Regions from separate parts of the Cupriavidus sp. FW305-3-2-15-C-LB2 genome, predicted to be linked through region 1. Evidence: predicted binding sites of a transcription regulator. Region 1 holds the regulator's gene; each other region holds the start of a gene.
The links. The regulator sigma-54, encoded in region 1, starts transcription at its own class of promoters, with help from an activator protein. The targets are predictions, from matches to a motif close to TGGCANGNAANCTGCTTT.
Positions count from the first base shown of each region.

Region 2: the regulator sigma-54 is predicted to act here: its motif matches at 2,937-2,954, upstream of AC3WRR_RS07965 (ethanolamine ammonia-lyase subunit EutB).
Region 3: the regulator sigma-54 is predicted to act here: its motif matches at 2,155-2,172, upstream of urtA (urea ABC transporter substrate-binding protein).
Region 4: the regulator sigma-54 is predicted to act here: its motif matches at 2,542-2,559, upstream of AC3WRR_RS02900 (GTP cyclohydrolase II).

Region 1 covers NZ_JBYSZW010000048.1:36,069-41,080, reverse strand. Annotated here, with positions in the region: gene hprK (HPr(Ser) kinase/phosphatase) at 1-423, opposite strand, end outside; gene ptsN (PTS IIA-like nitrogen regulatory protein PtsN) at 505-960, opposite strand; gene hpf (ribosome hibernation-promoting factor, HPF/YfiA family) at 1,417-1,767, opposite strand; gene AC3WRR_RS27600 (RNA polymerase factor sigma-54) at 1,816-3,297, opposite strand; gene lptB (LPS export ABC transporter ATP-binding protein) at 3,431-4,231, opposite strand; gene lptA (lipopolysaccharide transport periplasmic protein LptA) at 4,300-4,950, opposite strand.
Region 2 covers NZ_JBYSZW010000007.1:115,218-120,229, forward strand. Annotated here, with positions in the region: gene AC3WRR_RS07945 (LutC/YkgG family protein) at 1-213, opposite strand, end outside; gene AC3WRR_RS07950 ((Fe-S)-binding protein) at 210-992, opposite strand; gene AC3WRR_RS07955 (FadR/GntR family transcriptional regulator) at 1,173-1,844, shown strand; gene AC3WRR_RS07960 (AI-2E family transporter) at 1,890-2,927, opposite strand; gene AC3WRR_RS07965 (ethanolamine ammonia-lyase subunit EutB) at 3,132-4,514, shown strand; gene eutC (ethanolamine ammonia-lyase subunit EutC) at 4,525-5,012, shown strand, end outside.
Region 3 covers NZ_JBYSZW010000039.1:40,257-45,268, reverse strand. Annotated here, with positions in the region: gene urtB (urea ABC transporter permease subunit UrtB) at 1-693, opposite strand, end outside; gene urtA (urea ABC transporter substrate-binding protein) at 845-2,101, opposite strand; gene cyoD (cytochrome o ubiquinol oxidase subunit IV) at 2,457-2,825, opposite strand; gene cyoC (cytochrome o ubiquinol oxidase subunit III) at 2,825-3,469, opposite strand; gene cyoB (cytochrome o ubiquinol oxidase subunit I) at 3,475-5,012, opposite strand, start outside.
Region 4 covers NZ_JBYSZW010000002.1:213,018-218,029, forward strand. Annotated here, with positions in the region: gene AC3WRR_RS02890 (substrate-binding domain-containing protein) at 1-427, opposite strand, end outside; gene AC3WRR_RS02895 (acyltransferase family protein) at 1,240-2,340, shown strand; gene AC3WRR_RS02900 (GTP cyclohydrolase II) at 2,617-3,855, shown strand; gene AC3WRR_RS02905 (URC4/urg3 family protein) at 3,852-5,012, shown strand, end outside.

The DNA.
Region 1 (5,012 bases):
CGGCGCGGAGATACGCGACAGGTACAGGCGCAGGTGGTCGATCACCGCGGCCGACGACACCGGCGTGGTGAACAGCGGCGTGGACGAGCGCGTGCAGCGCAGTTCCAGGTCGGGCGGCGGCTCCATGCCGTCGGCGATCACCAGGAAGGGCGGCTCCAGCAGGATCAGCTCGCCCATCTGGCGCTTGCGGGTCTCGTCGTCCAGCCGCTGGTAATAAGTGATCTCGGGCTTGCCGAGCACCTGGATGCGGTTGGGGTGGATCAGATTCAGGTGGCCCACCAGGTCGGCGGCGGAGGTGGCTTCGCGGGCGAACTCCACATCGAAGGCGCGATCCGCACCTTCCAGGCCGGCCACCCACGAGAGTTTGATGTCGGCTGCGTTGTCGTCGAAGATGGACTGGGAGGTGACGCCGGTGAGTTCCATGCGGTATGACTGGTGGGGCGGTTTGCGAAGCGCCTTGGCGCCTGCCCGGTCTGGTGCCGGCCCGCTTGAGGGATCAGGGGATCAGGGATGCCATGCGATCAGCAACTGATGGACGGCATCGGGCGTGGGCAGCGTGGCCAGCCCTTCACGCATGTCGCGGTCGGAAAGCAGTTGCGCGATTTCGGACAGGATTTCCAGGTGCTGCTGCGTAGCCTGTTCGGGCACCAGCAGGAAGATCAGCAGCGATACCGGCTTGCCATCGGGCGATTCGAACGGAATTGGTTCGGCCAGGCGCATGAACGCGGCCAGCGGCTGCTTCAGGCCCTTGATGCGGCCGTGCGGGATTGCCACGCCGGCGCCCAGGCCGGTGGATCCAAGCGACTCGCGCGCGAACAGGTTGTCCGTCACGATGGCGCGCGCCACACCATGGTTGTTCTCGAAGAGGAGCCCGGCCTGCTCGAACACACGCTTCTTGCTGGTGACGCTGACGTCGAGGGTGATGTTGCCGGGTGGCAGCAATTTGGCCAAACGATTCATGGGCGATGCGCAGGATTTCAGTTAGCGGGCGGACCGTTCCGCCGGGCAGTGGGCTGGCTCCGGCCTGCCGTTGGCCTGGCCGGAGGCGTCCGGCCCATTATAGAGCAGCGACTACTCCCGCATTGTGCAGCGCAACGGGGCAAGCCGGTGCAGAAAGATACATGGTGATGCAATGGTGCCTCCGCGGCGGGGAGCCGGTGCACCGGTGCGGGGCACGGCCAGGATTCCCTCTCTTTGTATGGCGCAGCATACACCTTGGCGCAGCGCTTGCGAACACCCTTGCTCATTCGGGTGAAAAGCATCGGCTCCGGCGCCACAGCCGGGCCGCGCCGCCAGTGCGGGCGCGGCATGCCGGCGGCAACCGGGAACGCGAGGGCGCAAAAAAGCCGCGCTTCTTGGCGCGGCTTGCCTGTTCAATCCTGATTCAGCAGCCCGCTGCGGGGCTGCCGGGCACGGTCATTGCTGCATTTGCGCTGCGGCCATCTGGTACTTGACCGCTTCGCGGTCGTGGCCTTGCACGCGATCCTTGTAGCGGATCACCTGACGGTCCAGCTTGTCGACGAGTGCGTCGATCGCTGCATACAGGTCTTCGTGATGCGCTTCGACAAAGATGTCCTTGCCCTTGAGATGTAGATTGATTTCCGCGTACTGACGCCGGTCCTTTTCTTTATGGTTGTCGACAGAGAGCAGCACACTAACGCCAATGACTTGATCGAAATGCCTGACGATTCGCTCCAGCTTCGTTTCCACGTACTCACGCAGAGGGGGCGTGATGTCCAGGTGGTGTCCACTGATCTTGAAGTTCATAGCGCTTCTCCTTCTGAAAGAGCCTCACCAGGCAGGCGGTGGGCTCGGCTACAAAGACTTGCGGAGATTGACTGCGGGGATCTTCAGGGCTTCGCGATACTTGGCAACGGTGCGGCGTGCGACAACGAAGCCTTGTTCGCCCAGCAGTTCGGCAATGCGACTGTCGGAAAGGGGATTCCTCGGGTCTTCGGCTCCTATCAGTTGCTTGATCAAGGCGCGGATGGCCGTTGACGAAGCCGCGCCACCGGTTTCGGTGGACACGTGGCTGCCGAAGAAGTACTTCAGTTCGAAAGTACCCATCGGCGTTGCCATATATTTATTGGTCGTCACCCGGGAGATGGTTGACTCGTGTAAACCCAGTGTATCGGCAATCTCCCGCAAAACCAAGGGGCGCATGGCGATTTCGCCGTGGCTGAAAAAGTTCTTTTGACGCTCGACAATGGCCTGCGAGACACGCAGGATTGTGTCGAACCTCTGCTGGATGTTCTTGATCAGCCAGCGCGCCTCCTGCAGCTTCTGCTGCAGCCCGGCGGTGCCGGACTCACCCTTTGCGCCACGCAGGATTTGCGCATACATGTCATTGATGCGCAGCCTCGGCATCACATCCGGATTGAGCTGCGCGATCCAGCCGCCGCCTCCCTTGCGCACGAACACGTCCGGCACCACGAAGTCCGCCTCCGGGCGGCTGTATGCATGGCCGGGGTAGGGCGCCAGCGAGCGGATCAGTTCGTGTGCGGACTTCAGCGCCGCTTCATCCACCTGCAGCGCCTTCTTCAGCCGCGTGTAGTCGCGTACTGCGAGCAACTCCAGGTGGCTGGTCACGATGTTCAGGGCCAGTTCGCGCTGCGGGTGCGTCAGGCGCCGCAACTGCAGGGCCAGGCACTCGGCGGCGTTGCGCGCGCCCACGCCGGGCGGGTCGAAGCTCTGCAGCAGCGTGAGGATGGCGTGGACCTCCTCGATCTCGAACTCGAGTTCTTCCGGCAACTCCGTGCAGATCTCCTCAAGCGATGCGCTCAGGTAGCCATCGTCGTCGAGCGATTCGATCAGGAAGATGGCCAGGCCCTTGTCGCGCGCCGAGATCTTCAGCGGCGTGAGCTGTTCCATCAGGTACTCGCGCAGCGTGGGCTCGGCTTCGCGCAGCTGCATCGGCGTTTTTTCGTCCTCGTCGCCCTGGGGGCGGCGGGCAAAGTCGTCCAGGCTCCAGTCGCTGCTGCCATAGTCGTCGCCGTTGCCGCTGTCGCCATAGCTGTCGTCGTCAGCCGCGCCGTCGGCGCGGGCCTCGCCATTGCCCTGCGGCTCTGCCGGCGCGGGCGCCGGTGCGCTCTGCAGGTTGACCGAGCCGTCGGCCGCCACGCGCAGCGGGCTTTCGATCCAGTCGTTCTCGCGTTCGAGCAGAGGGTTTTCCGTCAGTGCCTGTTCGACCTCTTGCTGCAGTTCCAGCGTGGAAAGCTGCAGCAGCCGGATCGACTGCTGCAGTTGCGGGGTCAGGGCCAGATGCTGGGAAAGGCGGAGCTGTAGCGACGGTTTCATGCGACCTATTCTATGCGCATCTTTCCGTTGTTGGAACGGAAATTGCTATCGCTTATGCGGTCTGATCGCTGCTGGCTGTGGCAGGCCCACGTGCGCCCGCGAATAGCCTGCCGCTCCATGGCAGGCCGCTGCATCACATGCGGAAGTTCTCGCCCAGGTAGACGCGCCGCACTGCGTCATTGGCGATGATTTCCTCGGGCTGGCCCGCGGCCAGCACCGTGCCTTCGCTGATGATGTAGGCGTGGTCGCAGATGCCGAGCGTCTCGCGCACGTTGTGGTCGGTGATCAGCACGCCGATATTGCGTGCCTTGAGGAAGCTGACGATGCGCTGGATCTCGCCCACGGCGATCGGGTCCACGCCGGCGAAGGGTTCGTCCAGCAGGATGAAGCGCGGCGACGACGCCAGCGCGCGCGCGATTTCCACGCGGCGGCGCTCGCCGCCCGACAGCGACAGCGCCGGGTTGTTGCGCAGGTGCGCGATCTGCAGGTCGTCGAGCAGCGAATCCAGGCGGCGCTCGATCTCGGCCTTGGGCAGCGGCTTGCCGTTGCTCACCTGCAGCTCCAGCACCGCGCGGATGTTCTCTTCGACGTTGAGCTTGCGGAATACCGAGGCTTCCTGCGGCAGGTACGACAGCCCCATGCGCGCGCGCTCGTGGATCGGCAGGCCGCTGATGTGGTCGCCGTCGAGCACGATATCGCCTTCGTCCAGCGCCACCAGGCCCACGATCATGTAGAAGGAGGTGGTCTTGCCCGCGCCGTTGGGCCCGAGCAGGCCGACCACCTCGCCGCTCTTCACGTCGAGCGAGACGTCCTTGACCACCGTGCGCGAGCCATAGCGTTTCTTCAGGTGGCGCACGACCAGCGTGCTGCCGCCGGCAAGGACGGTGGAGGCTTCGACGGAAGGCTTGTCGGCGATGGTTGCGGTATCGGTCATTGGCACAGTCTGGCGTTCAGGCGTTTCTGGCGCCGGCCGCATGCGATGCACGCAGCCGGCGCCAGGCGTCAGGGTTTGTTGGCAGGCGCGGGCGCCGGCTTCAGGTCCAGCGGCGAGCCGCCGCTGCCCGTGGCGCCGGCCTTCTGGTCCTGGCGCGGCGACAGCACCGCGCGCACGCGGCCGGACGGATTGGCGGCCGCGGCATCGCCGCTACCGCCGCCGGCAGCCGTGTAGAACTCCTTGCGGCTGTCGTAGGTCAGCACCGCGCCGCGGATCTCGTCGACCTGCTTGGCGCCCTGCAGGCGCGCCATGCGGGCATTGCCGATCAGCTTGGAGTACTCCTGCTTGCCGTCGTACTCGATGCGGTCGCCCCAGCCGTCGATGTATTCGTCGACGCCTTCGCGCTTCTGCCGGATGTAGGCCTGCTTGCCCGGCTTGGCGGTGGCCACCGCGAACTGGTAGCCCTCGGGATCGGTGCGCAGTTCGGCGGCGTCGGACTTCAGGATCATGGTGCCCTTGGTCAGCACCACATTGCCGGTCAGCGTATAGATCTGCTTGACGTCGTCATAGCTGGCGTTGTCCGCCTCCAGCACCATCGGCTTGTCGCGGTCCGCGCGCTCGGCCAGGGCGGGCTGGGCCAGCAGGCCGAAGGCCATGGCCAGGGCGAGCAGGGCCGGGGCGGTGCGTCGACGGGACGATGTCGTCAGGGAAGCAGTCATGTTGGCAGGGTTGCTTGAGGGCGTCTGGGTACGTTGGTGCGGGTTGGTGCGGCCCCCGGGCC
Region 2 (5,012 bases), on a different contig from region 1:
GGCCGCTTCGCTGGCGCACCAGACCTCGGCATGCAGCCCTTGCAGTGCCGCCTGCATCGCGCCGGCCAGTTCGCCAACGGCTGGCGTGCCATGGCGGCGTGCCTCGAAATGGCCGTCGATGCGGCGGTCGAGTTCCGCGGTGCCTGGGGACGGTGCAGGCGCGGCGGCGCGCAGCCGGCCGAGCATGCGTTCGCGGGCGCCGGGCGTGCTCATGCGGCACCTCCGCTACGGCGCCACAGGAAGGTGGCCAGGTGCTCCACCTGCAGCGGGGCGCGGTCATGCGTCGCGGTATGGCCGATATTGAGCAGGCAGCCGCAGTCGGCCGAGACCAGCCGGTCGCAGCCGGTGGCGCAGGCCGAGGCCACCTTGTCGCGCACCATGGCGCCGGAGATATCGGGATGCTTGAGCGAGAAGGTGCCGCCGAAGCCGCAGCATTCTGATTCGCGTTCATGCTCCACGCGGGTCACGCCCGGCAGCGCGTCGACCAGGGCCACGCCGTGCTGGCGCGTACCCATTTCTCGACGGGCGCCGCACGAGGTATGCAGCACGATGCGCTCCTGCGCCTGGCCCGCCGCTGCGGCATCGCCAAAGTCCACCTTCAGCACATGCAGCAGGAATTCGCCCAGTTCATAAATGCGTCCGGCCAGTTCCAGTGCCTTGGGGCCGGCCACCGGATCGTCGGCAAAGAGCTGCGGCCAGTGGTGGCGCATCATGCCCGCGCATGAGCCCGATGGCACGATCACCGGCCAGGGCTGGCTGAACAGGTCGAGTTGGGCGCGCGCCACCGCACGGGCCGCGTCGGGGTTGCCGCTGCTGTAGGCGGGCTGGCCGCAGCAACTCTGGCCGCGCGGGAAGTGCACGGTGAGCCCTTCGCGTTCAAGCAACCGCACGGCGTCAAGGCCGGCCTGCGGCACGAACATGTCGACGAGGCAGGTGGCAAACAGGTAGGCCTGCGTGGGGGCAGGGCCGGTGGGGTACTGACGATCCTTCATGTCTCGCTCCGGACGTGCTGGGGTCGCACGTTTCGGCGCATAATTCCCGCTTCCGCGCGGCGGTACAAATTGGTTGGACCAATCTGCCCGACGACGCGCGCAAGCTCAGGAGCGAGGACACACGGCATGACGGCAGCGGCAGCAAGGCACGGGCGCACCCGCGGACGCGTGGAGTCGGTCATGCGCCGGATCGAGACCGCGCTGCTCGACGGCACCTGGCCGCCCGGCACGCGGCTGCCGGCCGAGCGGGTGCTGGCCGGGCAATACGAGGTGGCGCGCAACACCGTGCGCGAGGCGATCCAGCGCCTGGCCGCGCGCGGCCTGCTGCAGAGCCGGCGCGGTGCCGGGGTCTACGCCACCGACCAGCTGCGCGCCGGCATTGCCTCGCCCTGGGGCCAGCTGGTGGCCGACCACCCCGCGCTGCGCGACGACATCCTGGAGTTCCGCCGCGTGCTGGAGGGCGCGACCGCGTATTTTGCGGCGCTGCGCGCGGATGCCGCTGACGTGAAGCGGATCCGCGCCCTGATGGCCGAGCTGGAACGCGCGCGCGCCGCCGACGACAAGCAGGCAGAGGCCGATGCCGATGCGCAGCTGCACGACGCCATTGCCCAGGCCTCGCACAACACCATGTTCCTGCACCTGCATACCAGCGTGATCGGCATGCTGCGCGAGCACATCACCATCAATGGCACCGGCCTGCGCGAACAGGACGACGGCGCGTCAGACCTGTTGCTGCTGCAGCATCGCACGCTGTGCGATGCGATTTGCGCGCGCCGCCCGGAAGAGGCGCGCACCGCCATGCAGACCCATATCGACTTCGTGCGCAGCCGGGTGGAGCAGGACGGCGCCTGAGCAGGCATTGGTCCTACCACCGCCGCGGCGAGCCGGCTGCGGCACTCAGATCAGTCCGGCGCCGGCCAGCTCCCGCTTCAGGTAGGCATAGAAGATAGGTCCGGCGATCACGCCCGGGATGCCGAACAGCGTTTCCATCAGCAGCATCACCATCAGCAGTTCCCACGCCGCGGCCTGGATGCGCGCACCGATGATGCGCGCGTTCAGGAAGTACTCCAGCTTGTGGATCACCACCAGGAACACCAGCGACGCCACCGCGATCGGCAGCGACACCGACAGCGAGGCCACCACGATGGCCGTATTGGAAATCAGGTTGCCCAGCACCGGCAGCAGCCCGGCAACGAAGGTGATCACCACCAGCGTCTTGGTCAGCGGCAGGTGCACACCAAAGAGCGGCAGCATCAGCAGCAGGTAGATCGCCGTCAGCACGGTGTTGATGGTGGAGATCTGGATCTGCGCGAAGATGAACTGCGAGAACGCCTGCTGCAGCGTGCGTGCGCGCGCCACCAGCGCCGCGGCCAGCGGCCGGCGATTGGGCCGAACCACCGCGCGGTACAGCGCCACCATCGCGCCGATCACCAGCCCGATCAGGATATGCACCAGCGTGCGCAGCACCTCGGCGCCCAGCTTCTGCGCCATCGCGGCATGCTCGCGCAGCGTCTCGATCAGCGTGTTGGCCAGCTCGTCCACGCCCTTGGGCAGCGCATCGCTAAGCCACGGCGGCATCTGCCCGCGCGAGCGGTCGATGATGTCGGCCACATGGTTGAGCAGCCCGTCCAGGGTATTGCCTTCGCCACTGACAAAGCGCACCAGCAGCCAGCCCGCCAGCGTCAGCCCCAGCAGGATCAGCGCCGACAGGATGGCCACGGCCAGGGCGTCGTGGCGCTGGTGCAGGCGCTGCAGGCGCGGCGCCAGCACGTCCACCAGCGAGTACAGCAGCAGGCCGGACAGCAATGCCGCCACCAGGTTGGCGTGGAGCACGGTCCACAGCGCCAGGGCGGTCAGCAGGTAGGCGACGGTGCCGACGCTGTACCACGCGGCCGGCAGCAGGCGCGGGGTGGCGGTCGGGTCTGGGTCTTTCATCGGGGTCTCCGGCATGCAATTTGCTCAAAATTTATTCTGGATTCTCGCCGATCCAGATGTTGTTCCTGAGTCAGGCCGTGTGCGCTGAGGCGATGTTGGCATCACGGCACACGCAAAGGCTGTCTATATTAGGGGGAATCGCGCCCGGCAAGGCGCCCGGCGCACCGCTGTCATCGTTTTCTCCAGAGTCCAGGAACGGAACGCATGGCCTACACCCACACCATCGGCACCCACCGCCACGTCTTTGCCGACCTGCGCACGCTACTGGCCCGGGCCAGCCCGGCGCGTTCCGGCGACGCGCTGGCGGGCGTTGCCGCGGCCAGCGAGCAGGAGCGGATGGCCGCGCGGCTGGCGCTGGCCGAGGTGCCGCTCAAGCAGTTCCTGACCGAGGCGCTGGTGCCGTACGAGGACGACGAGGTCACGCGCCTGATCCTGGACCGGCACGATGGCGCGGCCTTTGCCGCCATCGGCGCCACTACCGTGGGCGACCTGCGCAACTGGTTGCTGCTGCATGAAACCGACAGCGCCATGCTGGCGCGGGTGGCGCCGGGCATCACCCCGGAGATGGCCGCCGCGGTCAGCAAGCTGATGCGCAACCAGGACCTGGTGGCGGTGGCGCGCAAGTGCCAGGTGGTGACGCGCTTTCGCAGCACGGTGGGGCTGCCGGGCCGGCTCTCGGTGCGGCTGCAGCCCAACCACCCGACCGACGATCCCAAGGGCATTGCCGCGTCGATCATCGACGGGCTGCTCTATGGCTGCGGCGATGCCACCATCGGCGTCAACCCGGCTTCGGACAACCTGGGCGCCATTGTCTCGCTGCTGCGCATGATCGACGAGCTGCGCAGCCGCTTCGACATCCCCACGCAATCCTGCGTGCTGACCCACGTCACCAATACCCTGCGCGCGATCGGGCAGGGCGCGCCGGTGGATCTGGTGTTCCAGTCGGTGGCCGGCAGCGAGCGCGCCAATGCGGCCTTCGGCATCAGCCTGGCGCTGCTGGCCGAGGCGCACGACGCCGCGCAGGCGCTGGCGCGCGGCACCGTTGGCGACAACCTGATGTACTTCGAGACCGGGCAGGGCAGCGCGCTGTCGGCCAATGCGCACCACGGCGTCGACCAGCAGACCATGGAGGCGCGCGCCTACGCGGTGGCGCGCGCGTTCGCGCCGCTGCTGGTCAATACGGTGGTGGGCTTTATCGGTCCCGAATACCTGTACGACGGCAAGCAGATCATCCGCGCCGGTCTGGAAGACCACTTCTGCGGCAAGCTGATGGGGGTGCCGATGGGCTGCGACGTCTGCTACACCAACCATGCCGAGGCCGACCAGGACGACATGGACACGCTGCTGACGCTGTTCGGCGTGGCCGGAATCAATTTCATCATGGGCGTGCCCGGCGCCGACGACATCATGCTCAACTACCAGAGCACTTCGTTCCACGATGCGCTGTACCTGCGCGAGGTGCTGGGGCTGCGCCCCGCGCCGGAGTTCGAGGCCTGGCTGCAGCGCATGGGCATTGCCGATGCCAGCGGCAGGCTGCTCGAGCCCGCCGCGCGCCAGCCGCTGCTGCAGATGGCCCACAGCCTGTAAGGTACAGCCGATGACGGCCAGACGCCCGCCTCCCGCCGATCCTGCCAACACCGATGCCGATCCCTGGCAACGCCTGCGCCAGTTCACGCGCGCGCGTGTAGCGCTGGGCCGTACCGGCCACAGCCAGACCACCGATGCGGTGCTGGCCTTCGGGCTGGCCCATGCGCAGGCGCGCGATGCGGTGCACCTGCCGCTGGACGTGGGCGCGGTCACCGCGGCGCTGGATGCGGCGGGGGTGCCGAACCTTGCCGTGCACAGCGCCGCGCCGGACCGCGCGCACTACCTGCGGCGCCCAGACCTGGGCCGGCGCCTGGACGATGCCAGCCGCGCGCGGCTGGCCGCGGCACGCCCTGGCGAGGCGCCCGATGTGGTGTTCGTGGTTGCCGACGGTCTGTCCGCGCTGGCCACGCAGACGCACGCGCTGCCGTTGCTCGATGCCACCCGCCCGCGCCTGCCGCTGACATGGCGCATCGGCCCGGTGGTGGTGGCCGAGCAGTC
Region 3 (5,012 bases), on a different contig from region 1:
GCGCACGTCGGCATCGGGCTCGCGGTAGTTGCCGGCGCTGTCGCGCTCCACCAGCGGCGCCAGCTTCTGGCGGCTCTGCGGGTTGCTGTCGCTGCCGAGGATGCGGATGGCTTCAAGCCTCGCGTCATGCGCTGCGGGATCGGCCGGCTCGGCCAGCACCAGGTTGGCCCAGATCACGTCCAGGCTGGTGCGCAGTCCGGCATCGGCCTCGTTCTTGCGCGCGGCTTCGACCGCGGCGCGCGAGGCGCTCTCGGGCTGGTCGCGCAGCGTGGCGATGGCCTGCGCGCGCACCGCGATATCGGGCGACTGCAGCAGCAGGCTGCTGGCGGCGCTGTCGACCAGCGCGCGCAGGCTGTTGTTCAGGGTCAGGGATTCGAGCTCGTCGGCTTTCACCGCGACCGGTTTGCCGGTGACGGCATCGACGGTCTTGTCGCCATCCTGGCGCACCATGCCGACCGACGGCGCATATTGCAGCGCGTCGTCCTGCAAGGCCTTCAGGATCGGGCCGGCCTGTTCCGGCGGGGCCTTGGCCAGCGCGGTCAGCGCCGCGGTCTTGGCATCGAAATCGTCTTCGGCCAGCGGCCTCAGGTCGGCCTGCGTCAGCGCCGCGGCCCACGGCGCAGCCGCCAGCAGCAGCGCCGCCAGCAGGGCGCGCAGCCATGGCAGGATGGAAACGGATAAGGGATTGCGCATAGGTGCTGGCGAGTTGCGGAATGAGTGTTTGGGGAGAAGGCAGGTGTCCATGACGAAGCGAGTACCATCTGGCTGGCAAGCGCCAGCCCTCTCCCCCAGCCCCTCTCCCGCAAGCGGGAGAGGGGAGCCAACCGGCAGCGGGTGGCCCGGCTTACATCACCTTGTCCGGCTTGCCTTCGTTACCCGCGATGAACGGGCTCCACGGCTGCGCGCGCACCGCCTTCGGCGTCTTCCACACCACCGAGAACTGGCCGTCGCCCTTCACTTCGCCGATCATCACCGGCTTGTACAGGTGGTGGTTCTCGCCCATGGTCAGCGTGAAGCCGTCCGGTGCCTTGAAGGTCTGGCCGTACATGGCAGCGCGCACCTTGTTGGTATCGGTGGTGCCGGCCTTCTTCACGGCCTGCGCCCACATATGGATGCCCACGTAGGTGGCTTCCATCGGGTCGTTGGTCACACGCTTGTCGCCGCCGGGCAGGTTGTTGGCCTTGACCCATGCCGCCCACTGCTTGCGAAAGGCGTCGTTCTCGGGGTTCTTGACCGACATGAAGTAGTTCCATGCGGCCAGGTGGCCCACCAGTGGCTTGGTATCGATGCCGCGCAGTTCCTCCTCACCCACCGAGAACGCCACCACCGGCACGTCCTTGGCCTTCAGCCCGGCGTTGCCAAGTTCCTTGTAGAACGGCACGTTGGAGTCGCCGTTGATGGTGGAGATCACCGCGGTCTTGCCGCCCTGCGAGAACTTCTTGATATTGGCGACGATGGTCTGGTAGTCGCTGTGGCCAAACGGGGTGTAGACCTCTTCGATGTCCTTGTCGGCCACGCCCTTGCTCTTCAGGAACGCGCGCAGGATCTTGTTGGTGGTGCGCGGGTAGACGTAGTCCGTGCCCAGCAGGAAGAAGCGCTTGGCGCCGCCGCCTTCCTTGCTCATCAGGTATTCCACCGCCGGAATGGCCTGCTGGTTGGGCGCTGCACCGGTGTAGAAGACGTTCTTCGACATCTCTTCGCCTTCATACTGCACCGGGTAGAACAGCAGCGAGTTCAGCTCTTCGTAGACCGGCAGCACGGATTTGCGCGACACCGAGGTCCAGCAGCCGAAGGTCACCGCGACCTTGTCCTTGGTGATCAGCTGGCGCGCCTTTTCCGCGAACAGCGGCCAGTTCGAGGCGGGATCCACCACCACCGGCTCCAGCTTGCGCCCCAGCACGCCGCCGCTCTTGTTGATCTCGTCGATGGTCATCAGCGCCACGTCCTTCAGCGACGTCTCCGAAATGGCCATGGTGCCGGACAGCGAGTGCAGGATACCGACCTTGATCGGTTCCTTGGACTGCGCCATGGCCAGCGGGCTGGTACCGATCATTGCCGCGGCGGCTATCGCCGACAGCTTCAGCATGTCACGTCGTTGCATTTGCAGCTCCCGTTTATGGTGTTAGTCAGGGACTACGCTCCCCGGGTGATGCTTCTGCAACTAGCGTGCCATGGAGGCAGGCCGCCTGATACCCACCGCACCCCCGGCAGATGGCGTGCTGGCGCGGCGCGCAGGCGCTGCCGCCGCCCGCGATCGCGCATCCGCACCAGAGCAGTGCGGGCGGCGCACGCACCACTCCCGTGCATCTGCGCAATTCCGTGCGGGCGGCATGCGCAAGGCACCAGGCGATGCGCGTCCCCGCACCAAGGCCGGGCACCACGCCCCAAGGCAGGCGACGGGCAAAAAAAACGGGGCCCCTTGCAGGGCCCCGCTCTCGATGCCAGGACGTTGGTCCTTACATCACCATCATGTTGGCATTCAGGTTGTGCATGATCCACAGCGAACCCGCCACCACGATCACCAGGATCAGCGCCGTGAACAGCAGCGCGATCACGTTGCTGCGCTGCTCGGACGACGTGTCCAGGTGCAGGAAGTACTTCAGGTGGACCAGGATCTGGACCGCGGCCATGCCGAGGATGATCCAGAGGATGGTGCCCTTGTCCATGCTGCCGTCCATCACGAGCTTGAACGGGATCACGGTCAGGATCACGGCCAGGATGAAGCCGATTGCGTACGACTTGAAGCTGGCGTGGGTGTCATGACCCGCGTGCGAGTCGTGCGAGTCGTGGGCGCCGTGCGCCGCCGGTGCGTTGTGTTGTGCCATCACAGATGTCCCATCAGGTAGACCACGGTAAACACGCCGATCCAGACCACGTCCAGGAAGTGCCAGAACAGCGACAGGCACATCAGGCGCTTGCTCAGGGTCGGGGTGATGCCCTTCTTCGACAGTTGCCACATCAGCACGATCATCCACAGCATGCCGCTGGCGACGTGCAGGCCGTGGGTGCCGACCAGCGTGAAGAACGACGACAGGAAAGCGCTGCGGCCCGGGCCGGCGCCTTCGGCGATCAGGTGATGGAATTCGTTGATTTCCATCGCCATGAACGCCGCGCCCAGCAGGAACGTGATGCCGAGCCACACCTGCACGCGGCTCAGGCTGCGGTTCTGCAGCGAGATCATCGCCATGCCGTACGTGATCGAGGAGAACAGCAGGATGAAGGTCTCCACCAGCACGTAGTTGAGCTCGAACAGCTCCTTCGCCGACGGGCCGCCTGCCAGTTCGCCGCGCAGCACGGCGAAGGCCGCGAACAGTCCGGCGAAGATGATGCAGTCGCTCATCAGATAGATCCAGAAGCCATACACCGTATTGGCACTGGTATCGTGGTGCGCATGGTCATGGCCATGCGCGTCGGCTTTGGCCGGTGCGCCGGCCTGCGCGGGGATGCGGTCTAGGACTTGAGTCGACATGGTTCTCAGGCTTGCGAAGCAATGCGCTGCAGATGGCGCGTTTCGATCTGCTCGACCTCGGTGGCCGGCACGTAGTAGTCGATATGGTCGTCGTTGCTGCGGTGGATAAACGCCCACACCATGCCCACCAGGCCAACGATGGCCATCCACCAGATATGCCAGGTCAGGGCAAAGCCGAACACCAGGCTGAAGGCGCCGATGATGAAGCCCGCGCCCGTGTTCTTGGGCATGTGGATCTTCTCGTAGCCTTCGGTCGGCAGCGTCTCGCCACGGGCCTTCATGTCGGAGAACGCGTCCAGGTCACGCACCACCGGGGTGTGCGCGAAGTTGTAGAACGGCGGCGGCGACGAGGTGGCCCACTCCAGGGTACGGCCGCCCCACGGGTCGCCGGTCACGTCGGCCAGCTTCTTGCGGTCGCGGATCGACACCACGATCTGCAGCACCTGGAAGAAGATGCCCAGCGCCACGAACACCACGCCCACGACGGCCAGGTACAGCCACGGCGTCCAGGCCGGGTTGTCGGTGTGGTTCAGGCGGCGGGTCATGCCCATCAGGCCCAGCACGTACAGCGGCATGAAGGCGAAGTAGAAGCCGACCAGCCAGCACCAGAAGGCGCACTTGCCCAGGCGCTCGTTCAGCGTGAAGCCGAACGCCTTCGGCCACCAGTAGGTGATGCCGGCCAGGTAGCCGAACAGCACGCCGCCGATGATCACGTTGTGGAAGTGGGCGATCAGGAACAGGCTGTTGTGCAGCACGAAGTCAGCGGCCGGCACGGCCATCAGCACGCCGGTCATGCCGCCGATCACGAAGGTGATCATGAAGCCCAGCGTCCACAGCACCGGCGAGGTCATCTGGACCCGGCCGCGGTACATGGTGAACAGCCAGTTGAAGATCTTCACCCCGGTCGGGATGGAGATGATCATGGTGGTGATGCCGAAGAACGCGTTGACGTTGGCGCCCGAGCCCATCGTGAAGAAGTGGTGCAGCCACACGATGAACGACAGCACCATGATCGCGGCGGTCGCGTACACCATGCCCTTGTAGCCGAACAGCTTCTTGCCCGAGAACGTGGCGATCACTTCAGAGAAGATGCCGAACGCCGGCAGGATCAGGATGTACACCTCGGGGTGGCCCCAGATCCAGATCAGGTTCACGTACATCATGGCGTTGCCGCCACCGTCGTTCGTGAAGAAGTGGGTACCGACGTAGCGGTCCAGGCCCAGCAGCGCCAGGGTCACGGTCAGCACCGGGAAAGCGGCCACGATCAGCACGTTGGTGCACAGCGCGGTCCAGGTGAACACCGGCATGCGCATCAGCGTCATGCCCGGCGCGCGCATGCGCAGGATCGTCACCAGGAAGTTCACGCCGGTCAGCAAGGTGCCCAGGCCCGAGATCTGCAAGCTCCAGAGGTAGTAGTCCACCCCCACACCCGGGCTGAAGTCCAGTCCCGACAGCGGCGGGTAGGCCAGCCAGCCGGTCTTGGCGAATTCACCGACGCCCAGCGAGACATTGACCAGCATGGCGCCCGACACGAACAGCCAGA
Region 4 (5,012 bases), on a different contig from region 1:
CGTCCACGCGATGGCGCAGCAGGTACTCCACACGCTCGCATTCGCGAGCCGGATCGTAGCCGCTGGTGACCAGCATCAGCGAATAGCCGCCCGCCAGCGCCGCTTCCTCGATGCCGTGCCAGCATTCGGCGAACACCGCGTTTTCCAGCGTTGGCACCATCACACCGATCATGCGGGTCTGCTGGGCGCGCAGCTTGCTGCCGAGGAGGTTGGGGCGAAAGCTGAGCCGGCGCGCCGCCTCGCGCACGCGCTGCGCCGTGCTGTCGCGCACCAGGTGCGGGCTGCTGAACACGCGCGATGCGGTGGCGAGCGACACCCGCGCGGCTTGCGCCACGTCGATCAGGGTGGCGCCACCTGTCGTGTCGGGCCTGCCCCCCGCTGGATCTTTGCGATTCACGCTTAGAGCTCCGGATGAAAACGTTTTCATTGAAGGTGGAAAAAACGGGGCGTCAAGACATTCCGTCGCTGCACTGCCGCAGAAGGCGGCTGGCGGACGGGCGCCTGCACCCTGCCTGGATGGCATTTTGTTTGGCGTGGATGACAGGGGGATGACATCCGGGTGCAAAGGCCGGATGCCGGCCGCGTAGGAAAACGCCGCCTACGGAGTGCGCACCGCAGGTCGCGTGTCGCGTACCGTGGTCGGGGCGGGGTACACGTCGTCGCTGGGCGCAATCGGCTGACGCGGCGGTGGCGGTGTCGCCGCGGTATCCCGGGGGACTCCCTCGCATCCCGCCAGGGCTGCGGCCAGAAGGGCAATGAGGGAGCACTCAGCCAAGCCGCAACGGAAGGCGTGACCGGTGCGGGGGAAGAGCGTGCGGTGCTGCATAAGCGGACCCCAGGTGGCAATCCTGCCTCTAGCTTATGCTACTGGCGCACAACAGAGCTCTCCTGGAATGTGTGGTTCAAGCCTGACATCCCCGTATCCACCCGACAGCTGTATATTCTGGGCCGCGACGCATAAAGGCACGTGCCTGACTCACAAGCCTTGCTTCGTGGAAAGAGCTGCCGCCTGTGTATGCACTTCCTTATGCCGGCTCCTGTTGGCCCCTGACTGTTTTGCGCAGCATTTTCATAAGCCAATGCCTGCTGGCTAAGACATGAAGCCATGTGCCTGCAAACTCGCAACAAGCCGGGGCAGTGTGTAACGAATCTATTATGTAGTGGTGCATATGCCACATTTGAGCGGATGCAAGCAGGTAGAATCGCGCCTTCCGTGCCAATCGCAACATTCCTATAACAATGAGCCCCCGTCCGTCGCGCCTGCCGTGCATTGACGCCCTGAAAGCGGTCAGCTCCCAGTTGATCGTGCTCCATCACCTGGCCTTCTATGGCCCGATGTCCGATACCGCGTATCGGCTGGCCCCGGGGCTGGTGGACTGGCTCTACGACTACGCCCGCATCGCCGTGCAGGTCTTTCTGGTGGTCAGCGGTTTCCTCGCCGCGCGCAGCCTGGCGCCGCATGGCCAGCTGGAAATCAGCCAGCATCCGCTGCTGGTGCTGTGGCGGCGCTACCAGAAGCTGGTGGTGCCATTTGCTGCGGCGCTGCTGCTCAGCATTGCCGGGGCCGCCCTGGCGCGCCAATGGATGGTGCATGATTCGATCCCTGCGCCGCCCGGCCTGCTGCAGTTCCTTGCGCACGTGACGCTGCTGCATAACGTGCTCGATGTCGACGCGCTCTCGGCCGGGGTCTGGTACGTGGCCATCGACCTGCAGCTGTTTGCGCTGCTGCTGGGTGCGCTGTGGGCCGCGCGCGCCGTGGCGCGCGGGAAAGCGCCGGCGGGTGCCGGGGTCAGCATTGGCATTGTGGTGCTGGTGGCGGTGGCATCGCTGTTCTGGTTCAACCGCGATGCCGCGTGGGATATCTGGGCGCTGTACTTCTTCGGCGCCTATGGCATGGGGGCGCTGGCCTACTGGGCGTCCAACCCCGGTCGCCCGGTGTTGCCGCTGCTGGTCCTCGGCGCGGTAACGTTGGCGGCGCTGGCCTTCGATTTCCGGCTGCGCATCGCGGTGGCGCTGGCGACTGCGCTGCTGCTGGCGGTGGCGCGCCGCGGCGGCTGGCTGGAGCGCTGGCCGCGGGCGCGCGTGATCGGCTTCTTCGGGCGCATTTCCTATTCGGTGTTCCTGGTTCACTTTCCGGTCTGCCTGCTGGTCAACGCGCTGGTGTCGAACCTGGCGCCGGGCCAGCCGGTGCTGAACGCGCTCGGCATGGTTGCCGCATGGGCGCTCAGCAATGTGGCCGGCGCGTTGTTCTATCGCTACATCGAAAGCGCCCGGCCGTTGGCGGCGCTGCGTGCGCTACTGGGCAACGGCCGCGACCGCGCCAGCCGGCAAAGCGTGTAACGTTTGCAGGCATGGCCGTGCAGCGGTGGTACGGTTTCTCCCGGACGGCGACGTGCCAGCATGGCCGTGCGCGCTTCTTGTTGGTGCTTGTGCACCCGTCATGCCACGTCGCCTGCACGCCATGCGTGCATGCCGCCCGCGCAAACTTGCGTTCGGCGCCACACACATCGGAGCAACACTCGCGTAAATGGCATTGGGCGATGGCACAAAGGTTGCCTAGTATGGAATCGTAAACCTGACCATTTGGTCAGGATTCCATCGGGAACCGAGGGTGCCATGTCCGACCATATCGTCCTGACCTCGCACGCACGCCGCGACAAGCCGGCCGAGCCTATCCACTGGGGCGCCCCCACGGCGGCCGAGCGCGGGCCGGTCATCGCCAGCCTGGCGAATCCGGCGCAGCGCAATGTGATCGGCACTCACGCAGGTGCCTACGCCATCTACCGGGCCCTGGCGGTTGCCGCGGGCGCATTGCAGCGCGACCATCGCACCGACCTGACCGATACCGCGCCGGCGGAGGCGATCGGCCCGCATCCGCAGTGGGGCGACCCGGAGAAGATAGTTTCGCTGGATCCCTGGGGCCACCTGGTGTCCACCGTGTTTGCCGACCGCATCGCGGCCGGCGTGGATATCCGCCCGACCATCGCCGTCACCCGCGCGCATATCAACATGCCGGAGCTGATGTCGGCCATCGCGGCCGGCCGGCTCAAGCCCGACGGCGACATCCTCCATGCCAATGGCGATGTGCGCGTGACCAAGGCTGCGGTCGATCCGGTCTGGTATCTGCCCGGGCTGGCGGCCCGTTTCGGCATCAAGGAAAGCGTGCTGCGCCGCAGCCTGTTCGAGCAGACCGGCGGCATGTTCCCGGAACTGGTGACGCGGCCGGACCTGAAGGTGTTCCTGCCGCCCATCGGCGGCATGACGCTGTATTTCTTCGGCGACGTGAGCCAGCTGGGCAAGCCTGAAACCCGCGTGGCCTGCCGCGTGCACGATGAATGCAACGGATCGGACGTGTTCGGGTCAGACATCTGTACCTGCCGGCCGTATCTGGCACATGGCATCGAGGTGTGCATCGAGATGGCGCAGCAGGGCGGTGTCGGGCTGGTGGTCTACAACCGCAAGGAGGGCCGCGCGCTGGGCGAGGTGACCAAGTTCCTGGTCTACAACGCCCGCAAGCGGCAGGTGGGCGGCGACCGTGCCGAGACTTACTTTGCCCGCACCGAATGCGTGGCAGGCGTGCAGGACATGCGTTTCCAGGAGCTGATGCCGGATGTGTTCCACTGGCTGGGCATCCGCCGCATCGACCGCTGGGCGTCGATGAGCAACATGAAGCATGGCGCGCTGGTGGCGCAGGGCATCGAGGTGGTCGAGCAGGTGGCCATCCCCGAGACCCTGATTCCCGCCGACGCCCGTGTCGAGATCGATGCCAAGGTGGCCGCGGGCTACTTTACGCACTACACGCCGCCGGATGCGAACGAACTGGCCCTGGCAAAGGGCAGGGGGTTGAACGAATGACGATGTTTCCCGAGGATGGCAAGCCCGGCATGGACCGCCAGGGCACAGGTAACGAGATGCGGCCTGGTGCCGGCTGGCTGAGCCCGGTGCCGGAAGGGCATCCCGCTTCGGCGCTGCTGTGTGCCGAGGCGGTGCGCACGCATTGCGCGGCGGTCACCGAGAACGTGGCCAGCGGCGCGTCCGAACTTTTCACCTGGCATCCGGACCGCGTGCATGCCATTGCCGACTATGTCGCCAGCACCATCCGCCAGCGCTATCCTGACCTGCAGGTGCCGTACCACAGCCGCTGGCGCCATTTTGAAAGCGCCGGCGTCGACCAGCGCGCGGACCGGTGGCAGGTGCTGTGCGAGCGTGCCGCGCTGAGCGGGCCCGAGCACCGCGAGGAGCGCGCCCGCATCGGCATCGACCTGGTGATTCCAAGCGTATTGCTCGATGCCGGCGCCGGCCCTGACTGGCGTTACCGCGATCCGGCCAGCGACCTGGTGCTGACGCGCTCGGAAGGGCTGGGCGTGGCCAGTTTCGACCTGTTCGCGCGCGGCGGCTTCTCGGCCGCGCCGGGCGATCCGCTGCGCGCGGACGCCGAGCGGCTGCAGCGCATCGATGCCGACAGCATCGCCCACGCCTTCCAGGTCGCGCAGCACAACCCGCTGGTGGGGCTGGAAGGCCGCGCCGGCCTGCTGCGCCGCCTCGGCGAGGTGATGGAGGCGACCCCGGCGCTGTTCGGCCGGCCGGCACGGCTGGGCAACCTGTACGACTACCTGAAGGCGCATGCGGTCAACGGGCACCTCGACGCCGGCTTCCTGCTGCGCACGCTGCTGGTCGGCCTGGGGCCGGTATGGCCGGGGCGGATCATTGTCGAAGGCGTGTCGCTGGGCGACTGCTGGCGGCATCCGGCCGCGCCGGGCGGGCTGGTGCCGTTCCACAAGCTCACGCAATGGCTGACGTATTCGCTGCTGGAGCCGCTGGAGGACGCCGGCCTGACCGTGACCGGGCTGGACGCGCTGACGGGCCTGCCCGAATACCGCAACGGCGGCCTGCTCTACGACTTCGAGCTGATGGTGCCGCGCGACCCCGGCTTTGCCGCCGTGCCGCATGCGGTGGATGAGCCCGTGATCGTCGAATGGCGCGCGCTGACCGTGACCGGCCTGGACCTGGTG